DNA from 2 places in the Streptomyces sp. NPDC055239 genome. Region 2 is predicted to be linked to the other one. Evidence: riboswitches for the same ligand, from Rfam matches in the RefSeq annotation. Region 2 holds a riboswitch; the other holds the start of a gene.
The links. Region 2 has a riboswitch for thiamine pyrophosphate ahead of thiM (hydroxyethylthiazole kinase). Riboswitches for the same ligand answer to the same signal wherever they lie in the genome.
Positions count from the first base shown of each region.

Region 1: another riboswitch for thiamine pyrophosphate. It lies ahead of thiO (glycine oxidase ThiO); the one in region 2 lies ahead of thiM (hydroxyethylthiazole kinase).

Region 1 covers NZ_JBSGRD010000008.1:21,029-31,154, reverse strand. Annotated here, with positions in the region: gene ACWFRJ_RS24555 (YhgE/Pip family protein) at 1-718, shown strand, start outside; gene ACWFRJ_RS24550 (TetR/AcrR family transcriptional regulator) at 769-1,386, shown strand; gene ACWFRJ_RS24545 (DUF4126 domain-containing protein) at 1,829-2,443, shown strand; gene ACWFRJ_RS24540 (phytoene desaturase family protein) at 2,489-4,015, shown strand; gene ACWFRJ_RS24535 (hypothetical protein) at 4,062-5,006, opposite strand; gene metF (methylenetetrahydrofolate reductase [NAD(P)H]) at 5,053-5,973, opposite strand; gene thiE (thiamine phosphate synthase) at 6,063-6,713, opposite strand; gene ACWFRJ_RS24520 (Rv2175c family DNA-binding protein) at 6,830-7,195, opposite strand; gene ACWFRJ_RS24515 (NAD(P)/FAD-dependent oxidoreductase) at 7,263-8,429, opposite strand; TPP riboswitch at 8,614-8,727, shown strand; gene thiO (glycine oxidase ThiO) at 8,725-9,915, shown strand; gene thiS (sulfur carrier protein ThiS) at 9,912-10,126, shown strand, end outside.
Region 2 covers NZ_JBSGRD010000013.1:20,680-30,805, reverse strand. Annotated here, with positions in the region: gene thiD (bifunctional hydroxymethylpyrimidine kinase/phosphomethylpyrimidine kinase) at 1-434, opposite strand, end outside; gene thiE (thiamine phosphate synthase) at 431-1,069, opposite strand; gene thiM (hydroxyethylthiazole kinase) at 1,298-2,074, opposite strand; TPP riboswitch at 2,122-2,247, opposite strand; gene ACWFRJ_RS33365 (glycoside hydrolase family 19 protein) at 2,661-3,500, opposite strand; gene ACWFRJ_RS33360 (alkaline phosphatase PhoX) at 4,133-5,293, shown strand; partial or broken gene ACWFRJ_RS33355 (CHAT domain-containing protein) at 5,363-5,671, shown strand; gene ACWFRJ_RS33350 (DinB family protein) at 5,861-6,358, opposite strand; partial or broken gene ACWFRJ_RS33345 (VOC family protein) at 6,723-7,096, shown strand; partial or broken gene ACWFRJ_RS33340 (ISKra4 family transposase) at 7,207-7,456, opposite strand; gene ACWFRJ_RS33335 (cation:proton antiporter) at 7,872-9,167, opposite strand; gene ACWFRJ_RS33330 (cytochrome P450) at 9,489-10,126, opposite strand, start outside.

The DNA of each region.
Region 1 (10,126 bases), on a different contig from region 2:
GCACGACGGCGTCAAGAAGATCCCCGACTACGACAAGAACGACCGCAACCAGCGCACCGACGTCATGGCCGACCCGGTGCAGCTCGCCTCCCAGTCGATGCACAAGGCACCCAACTACGGCACGGGCTTCGCCCCGTACTTCATCCCGCTGTCCCTGTGGGTCGGCGCGATGGTGGCGTACATGCTGATCCAGCCGCTCAACCGGCGCGCGCTCGCCGCGGGCGCCTCCGCCTGGCGGATCGCGTTCGCGGGCTGGCTGCCGGTCGCCGCACTCGGCGTGCTCCAGACGGCGGCCCTGATGTCGGTGCTGCACTGGGGGCTCGGCCTGCAGATGGCGCGGGCGGCCGGGACGGTGGGCTTCCTCTGCCTGGTGACGTGCTGCTTCGCGGCGATCGTGCAGTGGCTGAACGCACGCTTCGGGGCGGCGGGGCGGATCCTCGTCCTCGCGGTCCTGATGCTCCAGCTGACCTCGGCGGGCGGCACGTACCCCGTCCAGACGAGTCCGTCCTTCTTCGGCGCGATCCACCCCTTCTTGCCGATGAGTTACGTCGTCGACGCGCTGCGCAGGCTCATCACGGGCGGCGGACTGGGCCCCGTATGGGAGGCGTGCGTGGTCCTGACGGCCTTCACCGCGGGCGCCCTCGCGCTCACCGCGCTCTCCGCACACCGCAAACAGGTGTGGACCCTGGACCGTCTGCACCCGGAGCTGAGCCTGTGAGACCCGCGACCGCGCCTGTGCGGGCGTCAAGACCTGTGAGAATCGGGCCCATGGACAGCAGCGCAACCAGCACCCGGCGTGAGGCCACCCGGCAGAAGCTCTACGAGGCAGCCGTCACCCTCATCGCGGAGCAGGGCTTCTCGGCCACGACGGTCGACGAGATCGCCGAGCGGGCCGGGGTCGCGAAGGGCACGGTCTACTACAACTTCGCGAGCAAGTCGGTTCTCTTCGAGGAGCTCCTTCGGCACGGCGTCGGGCTGCTCACGGCCTCCTTGAAGGAGGCGGCCGAGAAGACGGCGGGGAACGGCGGCCGGCAGGTCGACGCCCTTGACGCGATGATCCGGGCGGGCCTGGTCTTCATCGACCGCTATCCGGCCTTCACCCAGCTCTACGTCGCCGAGCTGTGGCGCACCAACCGCGCCTGGCAGTCCACCCTGATGGTGGTCAGGCAGCAGGCGGTGGCCGTCGTGGAGGACGTCCTGCGCGCAGGCGTCGAGAACGGCGAGCTCAGCGAGGAGATCGACATCCCCCTGACGGCCGCAGCACTCGTCGGGATGGTCCTGGTGGCGGCGCTCGACTGGCAGGCCTTCCAGCCGGAGCGCTCCCTCGACGACGTGCACTCGGCGCTCTCCCGGCTGCTGCAGGGCCGGGTGAGCGGCGGGCGCTGATCCGCCGCTCCGGCACTGCGCGCATCGCGCGAGCCGCGCAGACCGCGCACACCGCACGCGAAGAAGCGCCGGTCCGATGCCACCTGATCTCCAGGCATCACCGGACCGGCGCTTCTTTCGTTCCCCCGTTTCCCCCGTTTCCCCGCTCCCCCGTTTCCCCCGTTCGGCCCCTCGGGTGGTCACCCCCGAGTCGCCGTCCGTCTCCCCCGTGTCTCGCTCCCACCTTCGAAGAGGTGGGAGGAGCGGCCAAGGGCGCTGCGCCGTTCCGCCGCCCCGTGTCGGCGGTACGGGCGCCGCGCCCTTCTCCGTGTCCCTCACTCTTCCGTCTTCGCAGGTCGGGACCCATCCGCGCTGATACTCATCTCCACCTCTAGGTACGGATACTCAGACCTGGGTGCTCATCCCCAGGCCTAGATCTTCTCGACTGGTTACGATCGCGTCCGTGTCCGTACTCCCCCTGGTCTTCACCAGCGGCTGGGCAAGCGGGATCAACGCGTACGCCGTGGTCCTGCTGCTCGGCGTCTTCGGCGCGACCGGGATCAGCGACGAGGTTCCCGAGGCGCTGCAACGTCCTGATGTGCTGATCGCCGCGGGCGTCCTCTTCGTCTGTGAGGCCGTCGCCGACAAGATCCCTTACGTCGACTCGGTCTGGGACACGGTGCACACCGTGATCCGGCCGGTGTCCGGCGCCGTGGTGGGTGCGCTGCTCGCGGGCCAGAGCGGTTCGCTCTCCGACCTGGCGGCGGGCGCGGTGGGCGGTTCGACGGCGCTGGCCAGCCACTTCGTCAAGGCCGGGACGCGGATGGCGATCAACACCTCGCCCGAGCCGTTCAGCAACATCGCGGTGAGTACGGCGGAGGATCTCGGGGTCGGCGGGATCGTCAGCTTCGCGATGTTCTACCCCGAGGCGGCGGCGATCATCGCGGCCGTGCTTCTGCTGCTCGGCCTGCTCATACTGACCTTCCTGGTCTCGCGGATCCGGCGGTTCCTGCGGCGCAGGGCGCAGCGGCGCGAGGAGAAACAGCTCGCGGCGCACGGGGGACGGCCGCCGGACTGAGGGCTCCCGGCGTGACTGTCAGTGGCGGCCGATAAAGTCCCTGGCATGGCACGGATTGTGGTGATCGGCGCCGGGATGGGCGCGATGGCGGCCGCCGCCCGGCTCGCCGTCGCGGGCCACCGCGTGGTGGTGCACGAGCGGTCGGGTACGTACGGGGGCGCGCTCGGCAGCGTCGAGCGTGACGGCTTCGTCTTCGACACGGGCCCCGGGCTCCTGCAGCTCCCCGCCGTCTACCGCGACTTGTTCGTCAAAACGGGCAAGGAGCCGCTGGAGCGGTGCGTCGAGCTGTCCCAGGTGGAGCCCGCCGTGCGGCACGTCTTCGCGGACGGCACGGCGGCCGACCTGCCGAACGCCTCGCGCGCGGGTGTCGGCGACGCCCTGGACGCGGCGCTCGGCAGCGGCGCCGGCGCCCACTGGTCGGCGTACATGAACCGCGCCCGTGAGGCGTGGGACCGCACCCGGCGCCCCCTCCTGGAAGAGCCGCTCTGGCCGAACTGGCAGGTCCTCGCCGAGCGCGAGCCCTATCCGTCGGTGCCGCACAAGCGCCTCCTGCGGCGCGAGCGGCGCGCGAGGACCCTCACCGAGGTCGGCGAGCTCGAACTGGGCGGCGACGCACGGCTCCTGGCGCTCCTGGAGCAGTACGCCCTCGCGAGCGGCCTCGACCCCCGGGCGACCCCGGCGAGCGCGGCCGTCCTGCCCTATCAGGAGCACACGTTCGGCGCGTGGTCCGTGCGCGGCGGGATGCGCGCGCTCGCGCGGGCCGTGTACGAGCGGTGCCTCGCCCGGCGGGTCGAGTTCGCGTTCGACTCCCCCGTCGCCCGGATCGTCGAGAAGGACGGCCGCGCGACGGGCGTCGAGCTCGCGGACGGGACGGCACAGGAGGCGGACTTCGTGGTCGCCGGTGTCGCGCCCGGCGCACTCGACGGCTTGTTGTCCGGTGTATCCGGCATGTCCGGCGCCTCCGGTGTGAACATTCGGGCGGAGGGTGAGGTGCAGCCCCGTTCCGGACTGCCCAGCCGTCTCATGGTCTTCCTCGCGCTGCGCGGCGCGAGGCCGGGCGGGACGCCTCATCGGACGGTGCTGCACACGCCCGACCGCCAGGACGAGCTCGACCGGGTCTTCGGCGACCACCCCGGGCTGCCCCTGGCCCCCACCCTCACGGTGCTGCGCCCGGACGACCCCGCGCTCACGCCCGACGCCGAGCACGAGGCGCTCACGCTGACGGTCACGGTGCCCGCGCACACGGAGGTCACCGACGCGGACGTGGAGCGGCTCCTGACGCGCGCCGAGTCCGTCGTCCCCGGCCTGCGTGAGCGGCTGCTGTGGCACGTGGTCCACGCCCCCGCCGACATCGCGCAGGCCACCGGCGCCGACGGCGGCGCGGTCCCGCCCCCGTCGCTCGCGGCGGGCGAGGGACGGCTGCTCCACCCCGCCAACAGCACGCGTCTGCCGGGGCTCTTCGCGGTGGGCGGCTGGGCGCACCCGGGCGGCGGACTCCCGCACGCGGGCATGTCGGGCACGCTGGCCGCCGGTCTTATCGTGGAGGGACCGGACTTCCGGGGCTCGCAGTGAGCCCCCGGTCCTCCCGGCCCTCCCCGTCTCTCCGGTCCCCCCGGTCTCAGTAGCGGTACTGCTCGTTGTACCCCGCGTCGTAGCCGTTCCCCTGGGGCTGCTCGCCCTGGTAGGGGTACGGCTGCTCCGGCGGGAGTTCGCCGCCGTACTCGCTGTACTGGCCCTGCTGGCCGTGCTGGCCGTAGGGGTCCTCGACGCTGCGCTGCTGGGGCACCCAGACTCCGCCGGGCGGCGTCTCCTGGTAGGTCCCGGCGCCGTACGGATCGGCGGCGGGATAGGGCGCGTACTGCTGCTGGTCGCCGTACGCGTCGTAGCCCTGCCCGCCGCCGTACGTCTGCGTCCCGATGTACGGGTCGGAGTACGCGGCGTACTGCTGCTGCCCCGTCTCGCCGTACGCGTACGGCTGCTGGGGGTCATAGCCCGCGGTGGCGTACGTGTCGTAGCCGTATCCGCTGTCCGCCGGACCGGGCTGCTGGTGCTGCTGTTGCTGCTGTTGCTGCTGTTGCTGCTGCTGATGCTGTTGCTGTGCGTACGCGTCGTCGCTGTAGACGCCGTACTGCCCGGTGTCGTCGGGCAGCGGCTCCGGGGCGTAGACCCCGGTGCCGGGAGCGGCCTCGGGCGGCGGCCCTGCCGGGCCCGCATCCTCGTACTCCAGGTCGGAGACCTGGAGCGTCGGCTCCTGAGAAGCCTCGCCGCCCCCGCCTCGCGGCGACTTGCGGCGCTTGCTCAGGCCGGGCTGGCCGCCGAGCGCCCAGCCGGTCGAGAAGCCGCGGCGGAACGACAACGTCACGTACGTCTGCCCCGTGGCGAAGGCGATCGCGCCGATCCCGATGACCACCACCGACGGAAGCAGCACGCCGATGACCACGCCGAGGAAGCCGCCGAAGGCGAGCAGCCGCCAGCGCAGCCGCGCCTTGTACTGCAGCAGCACTTCGCCGAGCAGCCACAGCGCGACGCATCCGAACGCGATGTAGAGGACCGTCCAGCCCATGTACGCCCCTCTCCCCGCGGCCGCCGCCCCCTAGGGGTACGGCCGGTCAGGCCTGCGGGTGATGCAGGCCCAGGTTCTCGTAGATTTCCAGAGTCGCCGTCGAGTTGTTGAGCGTGATGAAGTGCAGTCCCGGGACACCCTCGGCCAGCAACCGCGCGCAGAACTCCGTCGCGAACTCGATGCCAATGGAGCGTACAGCCGCCGGATCATCTTTGGCTGTGAGGATGCGCTCTTTGAGCTCCGGCGGGAAGGAAGCGTTGCTGAGCTGGGGCAGCCGCTCCAGCATGCGCACGTTCGTCACCGGCATGATCTCGGGGATGATCGGCGTCGAGCAGCCCGCGGCCTCGACCCGGTCGCGCAGGCGCAGATACTCCTCCGGGTAGAAGAACATCTGTGTGATCGCGTAGTCGGCGCCCGCACGGCACTTGTCGACGAAGTGCCGGACGTCGGTGTCCCAGTCGGGCGAGCGCGGATGCATCGCGGGGAAGGCCGCGACGCCCACGCAGAAGTCGCCCGACTCCTTGATGAGGCGCACCAGTTCGGCGGTGTACGTGAGGCCCTCGGGGTGCTTGATCCAGTCGGCGAGCGGGTCGCCGGGCGGGTCTCCGCGGACCGCGAGCATGTTCCTGATGCCGGCGTCCGCGTACTGCCCGATGATGTTGCGCAGCTCGGCCACGGAGTGGTCAACGGCGGTCAGGTGGGCGACCGGCGTGAGCGTCGAGTCGGCGACGATCTGCTGCGTCTCCTTGACCGTGCCCGCACGCGTCGAGCCGCCCGCTCCGTACGTCACGGAGACGAAGCTGGGAGCCACCGCCTCGACCCGGCGCAGTGCGTTCCACAGGTTCCGCTCGCCCTTCTCGGTCTTCGGCGCCGAGAACTCGAACGAGTACGTCGTCTCGCCGGTCGCGAGCATGTCGCGCACGGTGCGTGCGCGATCAGATCTGGTGGAAGCAGTGCCTAGGGCCATACGGGCAGGTTAGCGACGGGGCACCGCTACCGGCCAATCTCCGTCCAACCTGCGGACAGCAGCACCGAAGGATGGCCGAAGATCGACGATCAGGCCGAACGCAACCGCTTGGCGAAGTCGGCCGCGGCGGCGGCCGGATCGTCCGCCTCGGTGATGGCCCGCACGACGACGACGCGGCGGGCGCCCGCTTCGAGCACCTCGTCCAGATTACCCGCGTCGATGCCGCCGATGGCGAACCACGGGCGGTCCGTGCCGAGCGAGGCCGTGTACCGGACCAGGTCGAGGCCGGGGGCGTGCCGCCCCGGCTTGGTGGGGGTCGGCCAGCAGGGGCCCGTGCAGAAGTAGTCCACGCCGTCCTGGGTCGCCGCCGCCGCGGCCTCGGCGTCGGCGTGCGTGGAACGGCCGATGAGGACGTCATCGCCCAGGATGCCGCGGGCCGCGGGCACGGGCAGGTCGCCCTGGCCGAGGTGCAGGACGTCGGCGCCGATGGCGTGCGCGACGTCCGCGCGGTCGTTCACCGCGAGGAGCTTGCCGTGCCGGCGGGCGGCGTCGGCGAAGACCTGGAGGTGTTCGAGCTCCTCGCCTGCCTCCATGCCCTTGTCCCGCAGCTGCACGATGTCGACACCACCGCCGAGGACGGCGTCGAGGAACTCCGGGAGGTCTCCCTGGCGCTTGCGGGCGTCCACACACAGGTAGAGGCGGGCGTCGGCGAGCTGCTCGCGGGCAGGCTTGGCGGCCATGAAGAGGTCCCCCCGGTCGTCGGTGTCGTCGATGTCGTCGGTGGCCTACGGGCCGCGTGTCCCCGGGTCTCCGGGGGACACACGGCCCGTACGCAACGGTTTTCCGTGTCGGTCGGTCAGACGGCGAGCGCCTGGGCGCGACGCTTCACCTCCGTGCCGCGATTCTCGCTCAGAGCCTGCGCGGGGGTGCCGGGCAGGGTCTCGTCGGGAGTGAAGAGCCACTCCAGCATTTCTTCGTCGGAGAAGCCGTCGTCCCGCAGGAGCGTCAGGGTGCCGGTGAGGCCCTTGACGATCTTGTCGCCGTCGATGAAGGCGGCAGGCACCGCGAGCGCGCGGTTCTCACCACGGCGCACGGCGATCAGCTGGCCCTCCTTGACCAGCTGGCGCACACGCGTCACCTCGACGTCGAGCATTTCTGCGATGTCGGGGAGGTGGAGCCACTCGGGGACGAGAGCATCAGTCTTTGCGTCAATCTCGGTCACACGGACAAGCGTATCTCCGGCCACTGACAGCGGCCGGGCAGCGGTACCCCTCCGGCTACGGCAGCGCTTACGGAAGGACTGCCTTCTTCAGCGGCACCGCGGGATCCGACGCGAGCTCCGGGGAGAGCCGGGCAGCCGCCTCGATCAGCTTGCGGCCCTGCGCGAGGTCCCTGGGGCGGCCCACCGCGAGGACGGCCACCAGGGCGCCCCGCCGGAGCCAGCACACGGTCCAGGCCGCACCCGACGGGTCGCCGCGCCACACCAGCTCGTCGGCCGACGCGTGGTGACCGGCGAACTGGACGAAGCGGCCGAACTGCTCGGACCAGAAGTACGGCACGGGGTCGTACGCCGAAGGGGTCTCGCCGATGATGTTCGCGGCCACCGTGCGCGGGCCCTGGAGGGCGTTGTCCCAGTGGTGGACGAGAAGCCGCTCGCCATACCTTCCCGAAGGGAAGGAGGAGCAGTCGCCGACCGCGTACACATCGGGTTCCGACGTCCGCAGGTGGTCGTCGGCGACGATCTCCCGGTGGGCGCCCAGGGTGATGCCGGAGTCCGCGAGCCAGCCGGTGGCGGGGCGTGCGCCGATGCCGACGACGACCGCGTCCGCGGGCAGCCGGGTGCCGTCGGCAAGGAGGACGCTGCCGGGCTCGACGCGGTCCACGCGCGCGTGGGTGCGCAGTTCGGCCCCGGAGTCGGCGTACCAGGACGTCATCGGCGCCGCGACCTCCGCGGGCAGGGCCCCGGCGAGCGGTCGCTCGGCTGCTTCGACGACAGTGACGGAGCAGCCCGCGTCGCGCGCCGCGGTCGCGAACTCGGCGCCGATCCAGCCCGCGCCGATGACCACGACACGGTGCTGCTCGGCGAGCACGGGACGCAGCCGCTCGGCGTCGTCGAGGGTGCGCAGCAGGTGGACGCCGGGGACCCCGGAAGTGCCGGGCAGCAGGATCGGCTCGGCGCCGGTGGCGATGACCAGGGTGTCGTAGGACACCGGGCCCGACGCGGTGTCCAGTGCGTGGTCCGCCGGGCGCACGCCCGTGACCTCGTGGCCCAGGCTCAGCTCGATGCCCAGCGCCTCGAAGTCGATGTCGAAGGCGGAGCCGTCCGCCTTGCCGAGCAGCACCGCCTTGGACAGCGGCGGCCTGTCGTACGGCCGGTGGGTCTCCGCGCCGATCAGGGTGACCGCACCGGCGAACCCCTGCTCGCGCAGGGCGACGGCGGTCTGCACCCCCGCCATCCCCGCACCGACGATGACAACGCGCCGCTCTGCCTGCCTCCGCTGCTCGCTCACCCGATCACTGTAGGGCGGCGGGTGACGAGCCTCGCAGAGCGCTACGAGGAGATCTATGACACACCGTCACGGCGCATACCCGGACAGCTCCCCTACTGTCCTCGGGGACCAGGGACTAGGGTGGCGGACGCAGAGCACTCGCGGGAGCCCGGACGTACCGGGCTGAGAGGGAGGCTGGGACGGCCTCCGACCGTACGAACCTGATCCGGGTCATGCCGGCGAAGGGAGGGGCTGGACGCCCATGCATCCACATACATCACCCCACGAGGCGACCGATGTCGTCGTCATCGGGGGCGGCATCATCGGCCTGGTCACGGCCTGGCGGGCGGCCCAGCGCGGCCTGTCCACCGCGGTCGTGGACCCCGAACCCGGCGGCGGCGCGGCACAGGTCGCCGCGGGCATGCTGGCCGCCGTCACCGAGCTGCACTACGGCGAGCAGACGCTGCTCGGCCTCAATCTGGCCTCCGCGCAGCGCTATCCGGAGTTCGCGGCCGAGCTCACGGAGGCGAGCGGCCGCGATCTCGGCTACCGCGCGTGCGGCACGCTCGCTGTCGCCCTCGACTCCGACGACCGCGCCCACCTGCGTGAGCTGCACGCCCTCCAGGAGCGGTCGGGGCTCACGTCGGAGTGGCTGAGCGGGCGCGAGTGCCGCCGCCTCGAACCGATGCTCGCACCGGGGGTCCGGGGCGGCCTGCGCGTCGACGGCGACCACCAGGTCGATCCGCGCAGGCTCGCCGCGGCGCTCCTGGTGGCCTGCGAGCGGGCGGGCGTGATCTTCCACCGTGCGTGGGCGGAGCGCCTCACCGTCGCAGGTGACCGGGCCACCGGAGTCGTCCTCACCGACGGCACCGCTCTGGAGGCCGGGCAGACCGTGCTCGCCGCGGGCAGCCTCAGCGGGCGCCTCTCCGGCGTCCCGGAGGGCGTGCTGCCGCCCGTGCGCCCCGTGAAGGGGCAGGTCCTGCGGCTCACGGTGCCTCAGCGGTACGCGCCGTTCCTGAGCCGCACCGTGCGGGCCGTCGTGCGCGGCAGCCACGTCTACCTGGTGCCGCGCGAGAACGGCGAGCTCGTCGTCGGCGCGACCAGCGAGGAGCTCGGCTGGGACACGACTGTCACCGCGGGCGGCGTGTACGAACTGCTCCGGGACGCCCACGAGCTCGTACCGGGCATCACGGAGCTGCCGTTGACCGAGACCCGCGCGGGCCTGCGCCCCGGCTCACCCGACAACGCGCCGCTGCTCGGCCCGACCGCGCTCCCCGGCCTCCAGCTGGCGACAGGGCACTACCGCAACGGCGTGCTCCTGACACCCGTCACCGGTGAGGTGATGGCGCACGCCCTGACCACCGGTGAACTGCCCGACGAGGCAAGGGGATTCACTCCTCTGCGCTTCGCCGGCGACCCCCTCACGCAGCGCTTCATGGAGCAGCCCGCATGACTCTCTCAGCCGTAACAGCCGTCTCCGTCAACGGAGAGGCACGCGACGTCGCCGCGGGCACCACGCTCGAAGCCCTCGTCGCCACGCTCACCAAAGCCCCGTCCGGGATCGCCGCCGCGCTCAACGAAACCGTCGTACCGCGCACGCGGTGGTCCACCACGCCGCTCACCGACGGGGACCGCGTCGAGGTCCTCACCGCAGTCCAGGGAGG
Region 2 (10,126 bases):
CCGGCCTCGGGGAGGTTGGGGGTGATGAGGTCGGCGAGAGGCAGGAGACGCTCGCGCAGCACCGTCACCGCATCGGTCTCGAGGAGGCGGTGGCCGCTGGTCGAGACCATGACGGGGTCGAGGACGACGCACCGGGGGCGGTGCCGCTCCAGGGCTTCTGCGACGGCTGCGGCGATGGCGGCGTCGGCCAGCATTCCGATCTTGACGGCGTCCACCGGGACGTCGGCGAACAGCGTGTCGAGCTGCTCGGTGACGAACGCCGGGGGAACGGCATGGATGCCGGTGACGCCCAAAGTGTTCTGTGCGGTCAGGGCGGTCAGAACTGCTGTTCCGTAGGCGCCGTTGGCGGAGAACGCCTTCAAGTCCGCTTGTATCCCGGCGCCGCCGGAGGGGTCGCTGGCAGCGATGGTGAGGGCGATGGGCGGGCTGGTCACGCGGGGATCTCCTGTCGCAGGGTGCGTACGAGGGAATGGGCTGCGGCCTCGGGGTCGGGCTGCCCGCAGACCGCGCTGACGACAGCGATCCCGGCCACGCCGCTTCTCATGACCGCGGCGGCCTCGGACACGCCGATCCCGCCTATGGCCACGCAGGGCAGCGTGCTCTCCCTCACGATCCGGGCCAGGCCGCCCAGACCGAGCGGGGCGTCCGCGTCCGGCTTGGTGGACTGCGCGAACACCGGACCGACACCGAGGTGGTCGACGGCGTCCGGCACGTGCGCCAGCTGCTCGGGACGGCTGACGGACAGGCCGATGTGCGCATGGGGACCGAGCTGGCGCCGGGCGCTCTCGGGGGAGACGTCCCGCTGCCCGAGGTGGACGCCGTCCGCGTCCAACCAGACCGCCACGTCCAGACGATCGTTGACGATCAAGGGGAGCCCCGTGCCCGCGAGTTCGGCCTGGATCGCCCGGCCGAGCGAGAACAGCGTGCGGGCGTCCGCGTCCGGATCGCGCAACTGGACGGCGGTCACGCCGCCCTTGACAGCCGCCGCAACGGTAGGGCCGACACCGCGGCGGCCGCAGAGCCTGGTGTCGGTCACGAGATACAGGGACAGGTCCAGAGGAGGTCGCATGGGTTACTCCTTGGGGGCTCCCGGCCGGGGAAAGGCGTGGGAAACGCATCGGAGGTACGGGGGAAGGCAGGCCCTGCCGTGCAGGGACCGTGAGTTGTTCACAGGGGCGAGAGGGGGGACAGGGCAGCCCGACTCGGTGTTGGGGCCGCCGCCCCGGGGCGGGCGGGCATGGTGCAGTGGGTGGCGTCCGGGCCACTGCTCACGCAGGACCCCGCAGTACGCGCATGCTCAGCGCAGGCTGAGAGCCTCGGCGAGCCGCTCAGGGCTGAGCTCGTACAGCGCGTCGATCAGGGCGACCGCGAACGTGCCGGGCCCCGCAGAGCGGGTGGCGGCGTCCTCCGCGGCCACGGTGAGCAGACCGGTCGCGGCGGTGGCGGCCAGCAGCGCGTCGCCGGTGACGGCTGTGCAGGCGGCCACCAGGGCGCCGAGTGAGCAGCCCGTTCCCGTCACCAGAGTCAGCAGCGGGTGCCCGTTGGCCAGGCGCACCACTCGCGTCCCGTCCGTGAGAACGTCCTGGGGACCGCTCACCGCGACCGCGCAGCCGTAGCGCCGGGCCAGCGCGCCCGCCGCGGCCAGCGCCGCCTCGGGGGCGTCCGTGCTGTCCACGCCGCGCCCGCCCGTGCCGCCGTCCAGTGCCAGGATCTCGGAAGCATTGCCGCGAACGACCGCTGGGGGTGCGCTCTCCAGCAGTTCGTGGGCGAGCTCGGTGCGCCAGGGCAGCGGGCCGACCGCCACCGGGTCGAGCACCCATGGCTGTCCGGCCCCGGCCGCTTCTGTGACCGCGACGCGCATCGCCGCCGCCGTCACGGACGTCACCGTTCCCAGGTTGACCAGGACACCCCCGGCCACCCGGGCCAGCGCTCCGGCCTCCTCCGCGCTGTGCACCATCGCGGGGGCAGCCCCCGCCGCGAGCAGCACGTTCGCGGTGAACTGCGACACCACGACGTTGGTCAGGCAGTGCACAAGGGGTGCGGAGGTCCGCAGAGACGCGATCACATTCGCCACGGCATCACGGGAAACGGCAGTGCCGTGCCGGGCAGGTATGGAGGCAGTATCCATCGTCAACACTCTTCCTACGCCGGCATTACCCGGTCCAGGTTCATGCGGTCGGCGGAAAGGGGAGCAAGTCCCGTCCGCCCTCTCAGCCCGGCTACTCCCGAGCTCCCGCGGTGGTCGCTACGCAATGTACCTCCTTCGGGAACGGGAGTTCGCACTCGGGTACCTCACGAAACGACGCGGATCTGTTGGCGGAACCGACGGGGGATCCTCTGGCCACCAGGGCTCGACCTGTCCGCATCGGCTGATGCCGCAAGCGGCGTGGTGGAGGGCCGCGCCCGGGTGCTGGACCTCCTGCGACACCGCATCGCCACCTGGACCGGTGCTTGCCTACGTGCCCCGGAGAGAAGGAGCGGCGCCTGGCGCGTGCTGGGGAATGGGTGTCACCGAGTTCGCGGCCGAGTGGGCCCGGCATCCGGTGTTCCGTTCTGGCTGCTGCCACCGGAGCAGGGCGCGACGCGCGGAGCCGGACGGACCTGATACGGGATCAGGGCCGCCCGACCGTCGTGCGCGGAGAAGGAGCGGAGAAGGAAGGTCAGCAGCTCAGGTTGGAGCCCGGCGTGGTGCCGAGGACCTGGGTGAACTGCTTGTAGCGGTCGACCCGGCTCTGGACCTGGCCGGGGTTGCCGCCGTTGCACTCCAGGCTGCCGTTGATGGCGCGGATGGTCTCACCGAAACCGCGGCTGTTGACCATGGCGTTGTGCGGCGTCATGGTGCCCGGACCCGACTGCGTGTTCCAGTACCAAAGACCGGTCTTCCAGGCGACCGCCGGGTCGCGCTCCACCAGGTAGGGGTTGCGCAGGAGATCGATGCCGAGCGCGTCGCCCGCGGCCTTGTAGTTGAAGTTCCAGCTGAGCTGGATCGGACCGCGGCCGTAGTACGCGGCCTGTCCCGCGGGGCAGCCGTAGGGCTGGTTGGCGTCGCAGTAGTGCGGGTAGTTGGCCTGGTTCTGCTCGACGATGTGGACCAGACCGCCGGTCTCGTGGTGGACGTTGGCGAGGAACGCCGCCGCCTCCTGGCGCTTGATGGTGTCGCTGCCGGTGTTGGCGAAGGCCGGGTACGCCTTGAGTGCGTCGGTCAGGCCCTTGTATGTGTAGAATGAGTTCCGGCCCGGGAACATCTGGTTGAACTGCGCCTCGCTGACCACGAAGCCTGACGGGTCGGGGTTGCCCGGGTCGGTGCCACCGCCGCAGGTGCCCGCGTCCGTCCAGACGTCGGTGCGGCCCGGCGTCTCGTTCTGGGTCCACCACTTGGCGGTCCAGTTGTGCCCGTTGTACGAGGCGGTGTTGCCGCCCGTGTAGACGGAGGAGGAGTTCCAGGGGGTTGCGCACGCGGCGGCGGACGCCGTGGCGGCGGCCGGGCCAAGGACGATCATCGCGCAGAGCGCACCTAACGCTGCTGCGAAACTGATGAGACGTTTGATCACGCGGCATCTCCTATCGGGCGGGCTGGAGGCTGGCTGCACTCCGCCACGGGGGTGTCGGTGACTCAAGCGAAATGGTCTGGACCTGTCAAGGTCTGGACCAATTTTGGTGTACGGCTGACCTGAATTCGCCGCGCACCGCCGCCCGCACAGAACGGAGCACGGTGAACGAGGAAATCGCTTTCTCACGTCCTGAACCGGCACGTGGCGCTCGGGTGTGGCGGCGGCCGGGACGGCGTCCGTGATCGGCTCCCGGGCGCGCAACCAGCCGGGCCGGTCGGGTTCAATACGGGGTTCGTCGTCCCCGCCGGCGGCGATCCCGCTGTCGTCCGTGAGGGTACGGGCGGCCGCGTCGAGGAACGCGCGGGGCACCGAGATCAGCCGTGCCGCCGTCAAGGTCGATCACCGGCGAGGCGGCAGGTTCGGGCAAAGGGTGCGGCGCAACAGGCCTACAGCAGACGTTTCCACGTCATCGATTGTTGATGCACCGTCAATCCGGGTCTCTTAGGTTCCGCAAGCGCCCCTCGCGACCCCGCCGCCCGACCGGTGCGGCAGGGACGGTCACGAACCCCTGGAGTGATCAAGTGGAACGTCGTAGTTTCCTGCGTGGAGCAGTCGTCGGCGGCACGGCAGCGGCATTCGGGTACACGCTCATGCAGGGCGCGGCCTACGCCGCGCCGGCGCAGAAAGGCCCCGGCCCGTACGGCGCGCTCGGCGCGGCAGACTCCAACGGCATCCAGCTGCCCGGCGGCTTCACCAGCCGGGTGATCGCCCGATCCGGCCAGAAGGTCGGCTCCACCACCTACACCTGGCACGACGCCCCCGACGGCGGTGCCTGTTTCGCCGACGGCACGGGCTGGATCTACGTCTCCAACTCGGAGATTTCCTCCACCGGCGGCGCGGGCGCGATCAAACTCAACTCGGCCGGCTCCGTCACCGGCTCGTATCGGATCCTGTCCAACACCAATCGCAACTGCGCCGGCGGGGCGACCCCCTGGAACACCTGGCTGTCCTGCGAGGAGGTCAGCACCGGCTACGTCTACGAAACCGACCCGTGGGGCGTGAACGCCGCCGTGCGCCGCGATGCCATGGGCCGCTTCAACCACGAGGCGGCGGCCGCCGACCCGGTCCGCAAGGTGATCTACCTGACCGAGGACGCGTCGGACGGCTGCTTCTACCGGTTCGTCCCGTCCACATGGGGCAACCTGTCGGCGGGCACGCTCCAGGTCCTCAAAGCCGGAACAGCCGCCTCCGGCAGCTTCACCTGGGCGACCGTGCCCGACCCGGACGGCTCGCCCACCCCCACCCGCGACCAGGTCTCCGGCGCCAAGCTGTTCAACGGCGGAGAGGGCTGCCACTACGCCAACGACACCGTCTGGTTCACCACCAAGGGCGATGGCCGCGTCTGGCAGCTCAACGTGGCTGCCAGCACCTATGAGCTGGCCTATGACGACTCCCTGGTCGTCGGTGGCGGAGCCCCGCTGACCGGCGTCGACAACGTCACCGGCTCGTCCTCCGGCGACCTTTACGTCGCGGAAGACGGCGGGAACATGGAGATCTGCGTCATCACGCCGGACGACGTGGTCGCGACGTTCCTGCGGATCACCGGCCAGTCCTCCTCAGAGATCTGCGGCCCGGCCTTCTCTCCGGACGGCAAGCGCCTGTACTTCTCCAGCCAGCGTGGTACGAGCGGCAGCTCGTCCGGCGGCATCACCTACGAAGTCACAGGCCCCTTCCGCAACTGACCGCCCCTCTGCCACGAGCCGCGCCCGCCCGCCGCAACGCACCCCGCCGCCAACACCCTCACGCTTGCGCAGGGCCGACTCGCCTATCTGTCCGCCTGCAGCACCGCCGCCACCGCGGCCGACTTGCTGCTCGACGAGGCCATTCATCTCACCTCAGCGTTCCAGCTCACTGGTTTCCCGCACGTCATCGGCACGTTGTGGGCGGTGAACGACAGCGCCGACCTCCGGGTCGCCGTGGCCTTCTACGGTCATCTCTACGAATCCGACACCGGCCCAGATGACGCGGCCCTTGCCCTGGACAAGGCCCTCCGGGAGCAGCGCGATCGTTACCCGCGGCTGGTCAGCACCTGGGCCGCTCATCTGCACACCGGCGTCTGACCACTCCGAGCGGTATTCAGCAGGAGTTCCCGCCCGGGCCCCCGAAGAACAAGTAGCTGCCCCAGTCGGAACCTGAGTTGTTCGTGCCGTGCTCTTGGCCAGCACGGTCTTACTGATCGTTTCAGAATGAATTGAGCTCTGGACCTCGCCTCCGACGATCTTGGTGGGCGTAGCGGAGTGACTTGCCCGTCAAGGGAGGACCAACCTCTGCCTGCCGTCGATGAGTTCGCGCACGGCGTCCAAGTGGCCGGCGTGGGTGGCGGTCTCGGTGATCACGTGCAGGATGACCTCGCGCAGGTTGTCCAGGCGCCAGTTACCGAAGAAGTCCGGCCACCAGCTCGGAGCCGCCTCCAGGTCGGCGCCGGCAAGGAAGGCGTCGGCGAGCTCCCCTTCCTTGCGGTAGAGAGCGAAGACCTCCTCAGCTGTCTTCTCCGGGGCGGGCTGCCACGCGTTCCCCCCGGACCCGAGGATCTCTTCGATCGCTGCTTGCTCCCCGGCAGCAACCGCGCGGAACCAGAACTTCTCGTCGTCCAGAGCGAGATGGTGCACCAGCCCAAGGCATGTCCAGCCGGACGGTAGAACCGGGCGCCGCAGCGCCTCCTCGTCCAGGCCCTCCAAGATGCCCAGGACGTGCTTGCGCTTGCTGTTCAGGACGCCGAGTAGAGTCGTCAGTTCAGTGTCAGCCATGGGCCGGACCCTATGCGGCCCCACTGACACCGGCTCACTGAGCGTTTCAAGATGCCGTTCGGAGTCGTCGGAGGCAGACGATGCCACAGGCGAGTTCGAGGAGGCCGTGGTGGAGGTCGGCGCGCCGCCCGGTCCTGTTGTCGCTGGCCCTGGCCGCGCGCCATCGCGAGTGGGCCAAGCCCGTCCAAGAGAGCGAATCGGAAGATGCGGCGGACCGCCAGGGTAGGAGCGAGAGCGTTCCTTGGACGCGGAAGTCTCGACTGTTTGCCGGGGGTGTAGCTCCTCTGGAGGGATGGTCGCGAAGCAGGCGGGCGGCGGCTTCTGGGTGGGCATCGCGAAGTCCAATGATCGGCGCGGAGGTGCGATGTCCCCGCAGATGAAGTTGAGTGCGATAACACTCGACTGCCCTGATCCGCTGGCCCTGGTGGCGTTCTATCAGCGGGTCACCGACCTCGAACTCCACCCGAAATCCGATGCCGACCTCGCCGGTCTCAACGGGGGGATGGTCTCTTGATCGGCTTCCAGCGCGTCGATGACTACCGGGCTCCGAGCTGGCCCGATCAGACCGTCCCCCAGCAGCTTCACATCTGCTTCAAGGTCGACGAAGAGCTGGACGAGGCTCAGGCCCGGTTGCTGGAGCTGGGCGCGAGCAAGCCGGATCGTCAGCCGCATAATGAGGCCAGGGCGCGGGTCCTCATCGATCCTGTTGGGCATCCCTTCTGCGTGGTCAGGGAGTGATGGACGCCGTCGCGTCTGTTGGCGGCCGCAGGCAGGTCTGCGGCGCCTGTCAGCAGAGTGCGGGCATGAAGATCAGGCGGCGAGGGTGATCCGGCCGGGGCAAGGCCCCCGTAGATGCGGTGGTGTTCGCGGGCGAGGTGGTAGCGCCAGTAGGCGTCGAAGTCGCCGTTGTCGTGGAGGGCGCGGAGTTTGAGGATGGCTTCGGCTCCGGTCAGGCCAGCGGGGGTCGGTGATCTCCAGGCGGTCGCCGATGAGGTGGCGGCAGGCGCCCTCGAGTGCACCGGTCGCGATCGGCCAGCCGCGGGCGAGGGCGGTGTCGTAGTGGAGTTGGGCGAGGTGGCCGGTGAGGTAGCGGATGCAGGCGCGCTCGACGGCGGAGCCGATCCAGCCTGCGTCGTGGCACGTCTTGATCAACGCGTCCAAGTGCACGTTGTCCGGGGACCTGTATCCGAGCAGTGATGCATCACGTTCTTGGACCACGTGAACCAGGACGCCTTCGAGGAGGCTGCCGAGCATGATGATGGCGGCCACGTGGGCGTTAGGCGGGCTCACTCATGATGTGTGACTGACTCATCGATGTGTTCGGCCGTCCGTAATTCAGGCGTAGTCCCAGCATCGGCGGCGCAGGCCGCCGCCGTTATTCGGTAGTCACGCCGGGGCGATCGTTTGTGACTGCGGCATCGAGCGCACCGATGAAACTCGACGCGTTCCGACGGGCGGGAGGTGGTGCGCGTTCATCGGAGAGACGTGCGGGGCCGCTTTCCGGCCGGCATGTCTATGCGGCGGGGGCTGTTCTGCCTTCGCGTGTGGTGCTGCGCTCGGCGGCCTGAACGGAGGGGTCGGTACCGGCACCGGTGATGTCGCCGGTGGTGGGCCGCCCCAGCAGCCAGTTCAGCAGCGGACCGGTCATCGCGGTCGTCACTACGGCCATGACGACCATGAGCGAGTAGAGCTCCTGGCGGAGAAAGCCAAGTTGGAGTCCCACGTTCAGCACGATGAGTTCGGTGAGTCCACGGGTGTTCATGAGCGTGGCCAGCGCGGCTGACTGCCGCACCGGCATCCGGTTCAGGCGGGCGGCTGCGAACGCGCCTGCGAACTTGCCGCCCACGGCCACCAACAGGATGAGCGCGAGATCCCCGAGCATGCTCGCATCGAGCCCGGAGAGATCGACCTGCAGCCCGGTGACCAAAAAGAACAACGGCAGCAGCAGGATGCCGGTCATCTGGCCCAGGCGGTCGTGCACCTCGCGACGGAGTCCTTCGGTGCCGGTGCGCGGGAGCACGACGCCGAAGAGGAACGCGCCGAAGATGTAGTGCAGGCCCATCCACTCGGTTGCGGCGGCCGACAGCAGCAGGCCCGCCACAACGCAGCCGAAGACGGTCGGTGTGAGCCGCAGCGAGGGCCGGCCGTCGGCCATGCGGCGTAGTGCGGGGCGCAGCAGGAAGAGCATGCCGAGCAGGTAGGGGATCGTGAGCAGGATCCGCCACTGGTCGGTACCCGCCGCACCACTGAGTGCGACCACACCGGCGAGCAGGGACCAGGCGAGGACGTCGTCGATGGAGGCGCAGGCCAGGGCCACGGCGCCCAGCGAGGTACGGGCCATGCCCCGGTCGGTCAGGATGCGGGCGAGCACCGGGAACGCGGTGATCGACATGGCGATGCCCATGAAGAGCATGAACGCCGTCCTGTCGCCGGTGCCGTGGTCGTGCACCAGGTGGAGCCCCAGGAGAGCGCCCAGGCCGAAGGGCAGCACGATCGAGCCGACCGAGACCCAAGGGGCGATGCCTCCGCTCTCGCGGATCAGGCCCGCATCCCAGTCCAGTCCGACGATGAACATGAAGATGGCGACACCGACCGCTGCCAGGGCGCCGAGCAGGGGTCGTATCGAGTCGGGCAGGAGGGCGTCGGATATCGCTCCGTGGAAAAGGGTGGGTCCCAGGGCGATGCCGGCGATGACCTCACCGAGCACCGCAGGCTGGCCCAGACGTCTGGCCAGGGCCCCGAGCAGCCGCGCCAGGACCACCATGATGGCCAGGCCGACAAGGAGTGAAGTGGTCTGCTGGGTGGTCACGCGATCTGTGTCCGTCCGTGAGGTTCTGATCGGCGGCCCGGGGCACCGCACGCGGCCGGGGCGTGCGTGAACCGGTGGGCGCTTGGCCGTGCGGCGGGAATCAGGCGTGGGAAGCGTGGCAGCGGCAGGGGCGAGTGCCGTCCCCGGACGTGAGGCGCCGTCGCACGAGGAACCGGCACCGCCTCGTCAAGTCGGCACCGCCACCTTCGAAGCGCGGGCCGGGCGCGGCGCGTGCGACGGTTCACGGCGACGTCTTCGCTGTGGGCGCGCGCTCGCTCCCGGACCCGATGCGGCGCTCGACGTCCAAGCGGCCCGCACGGTTCACACGTCCCACGTGACCGGAAGGCTCTTCACCCCGTGGATGTCGGACAGCTCCGTGCGCATGACGATGTCCTCGGCCGGTACGGCGAGCCGCAGTGAGGGGAAACGGGCGAGCAGCGCGGGGAAACCGACGCGCATCTCGACACGCGCCAGTTGCTGGCCCAGGCACTGGTGGATGCCGTGCCCGAAGGCCACGTGCCCGCCACCCTCCCGCTGGAAGTCGAGCACATGCGGGTCGGCGAAGCGCTCGGGGTCACGGTTCGCCGTGTTGTAGGACAGGATGAGCGACGAGCCGGCCCTGACGGTCCGGCCGCCGAGGCGGACGTCCTCCAGCGCCGTCCGCATGAAGGTCTTGCCGACGCTGAGGTAGCGCAGCAGTTCCTCCACGGCCCGGTCCGTGAGCCCGGGGTCTGCACGCAGCGCGGCGAGCTGCGCGGGGTGGCGCAGCAGCGCGAACGTGCCGAGCGCCAGCATGTTCGCCGTGGTGTCGAGGCCGGCCGCGAGCAGTACCAGCGCCATGCCCTGCAGTTCCTCGTCGGTGAGGCCGCTGCCGGTGAGCTCACTGAGCACGTCGTCGGTAGGGTGCGCGCGCTTCGCGGCCACCAGCTCACCCAGGCGGTGCCGGGTCGTGGTGTAGG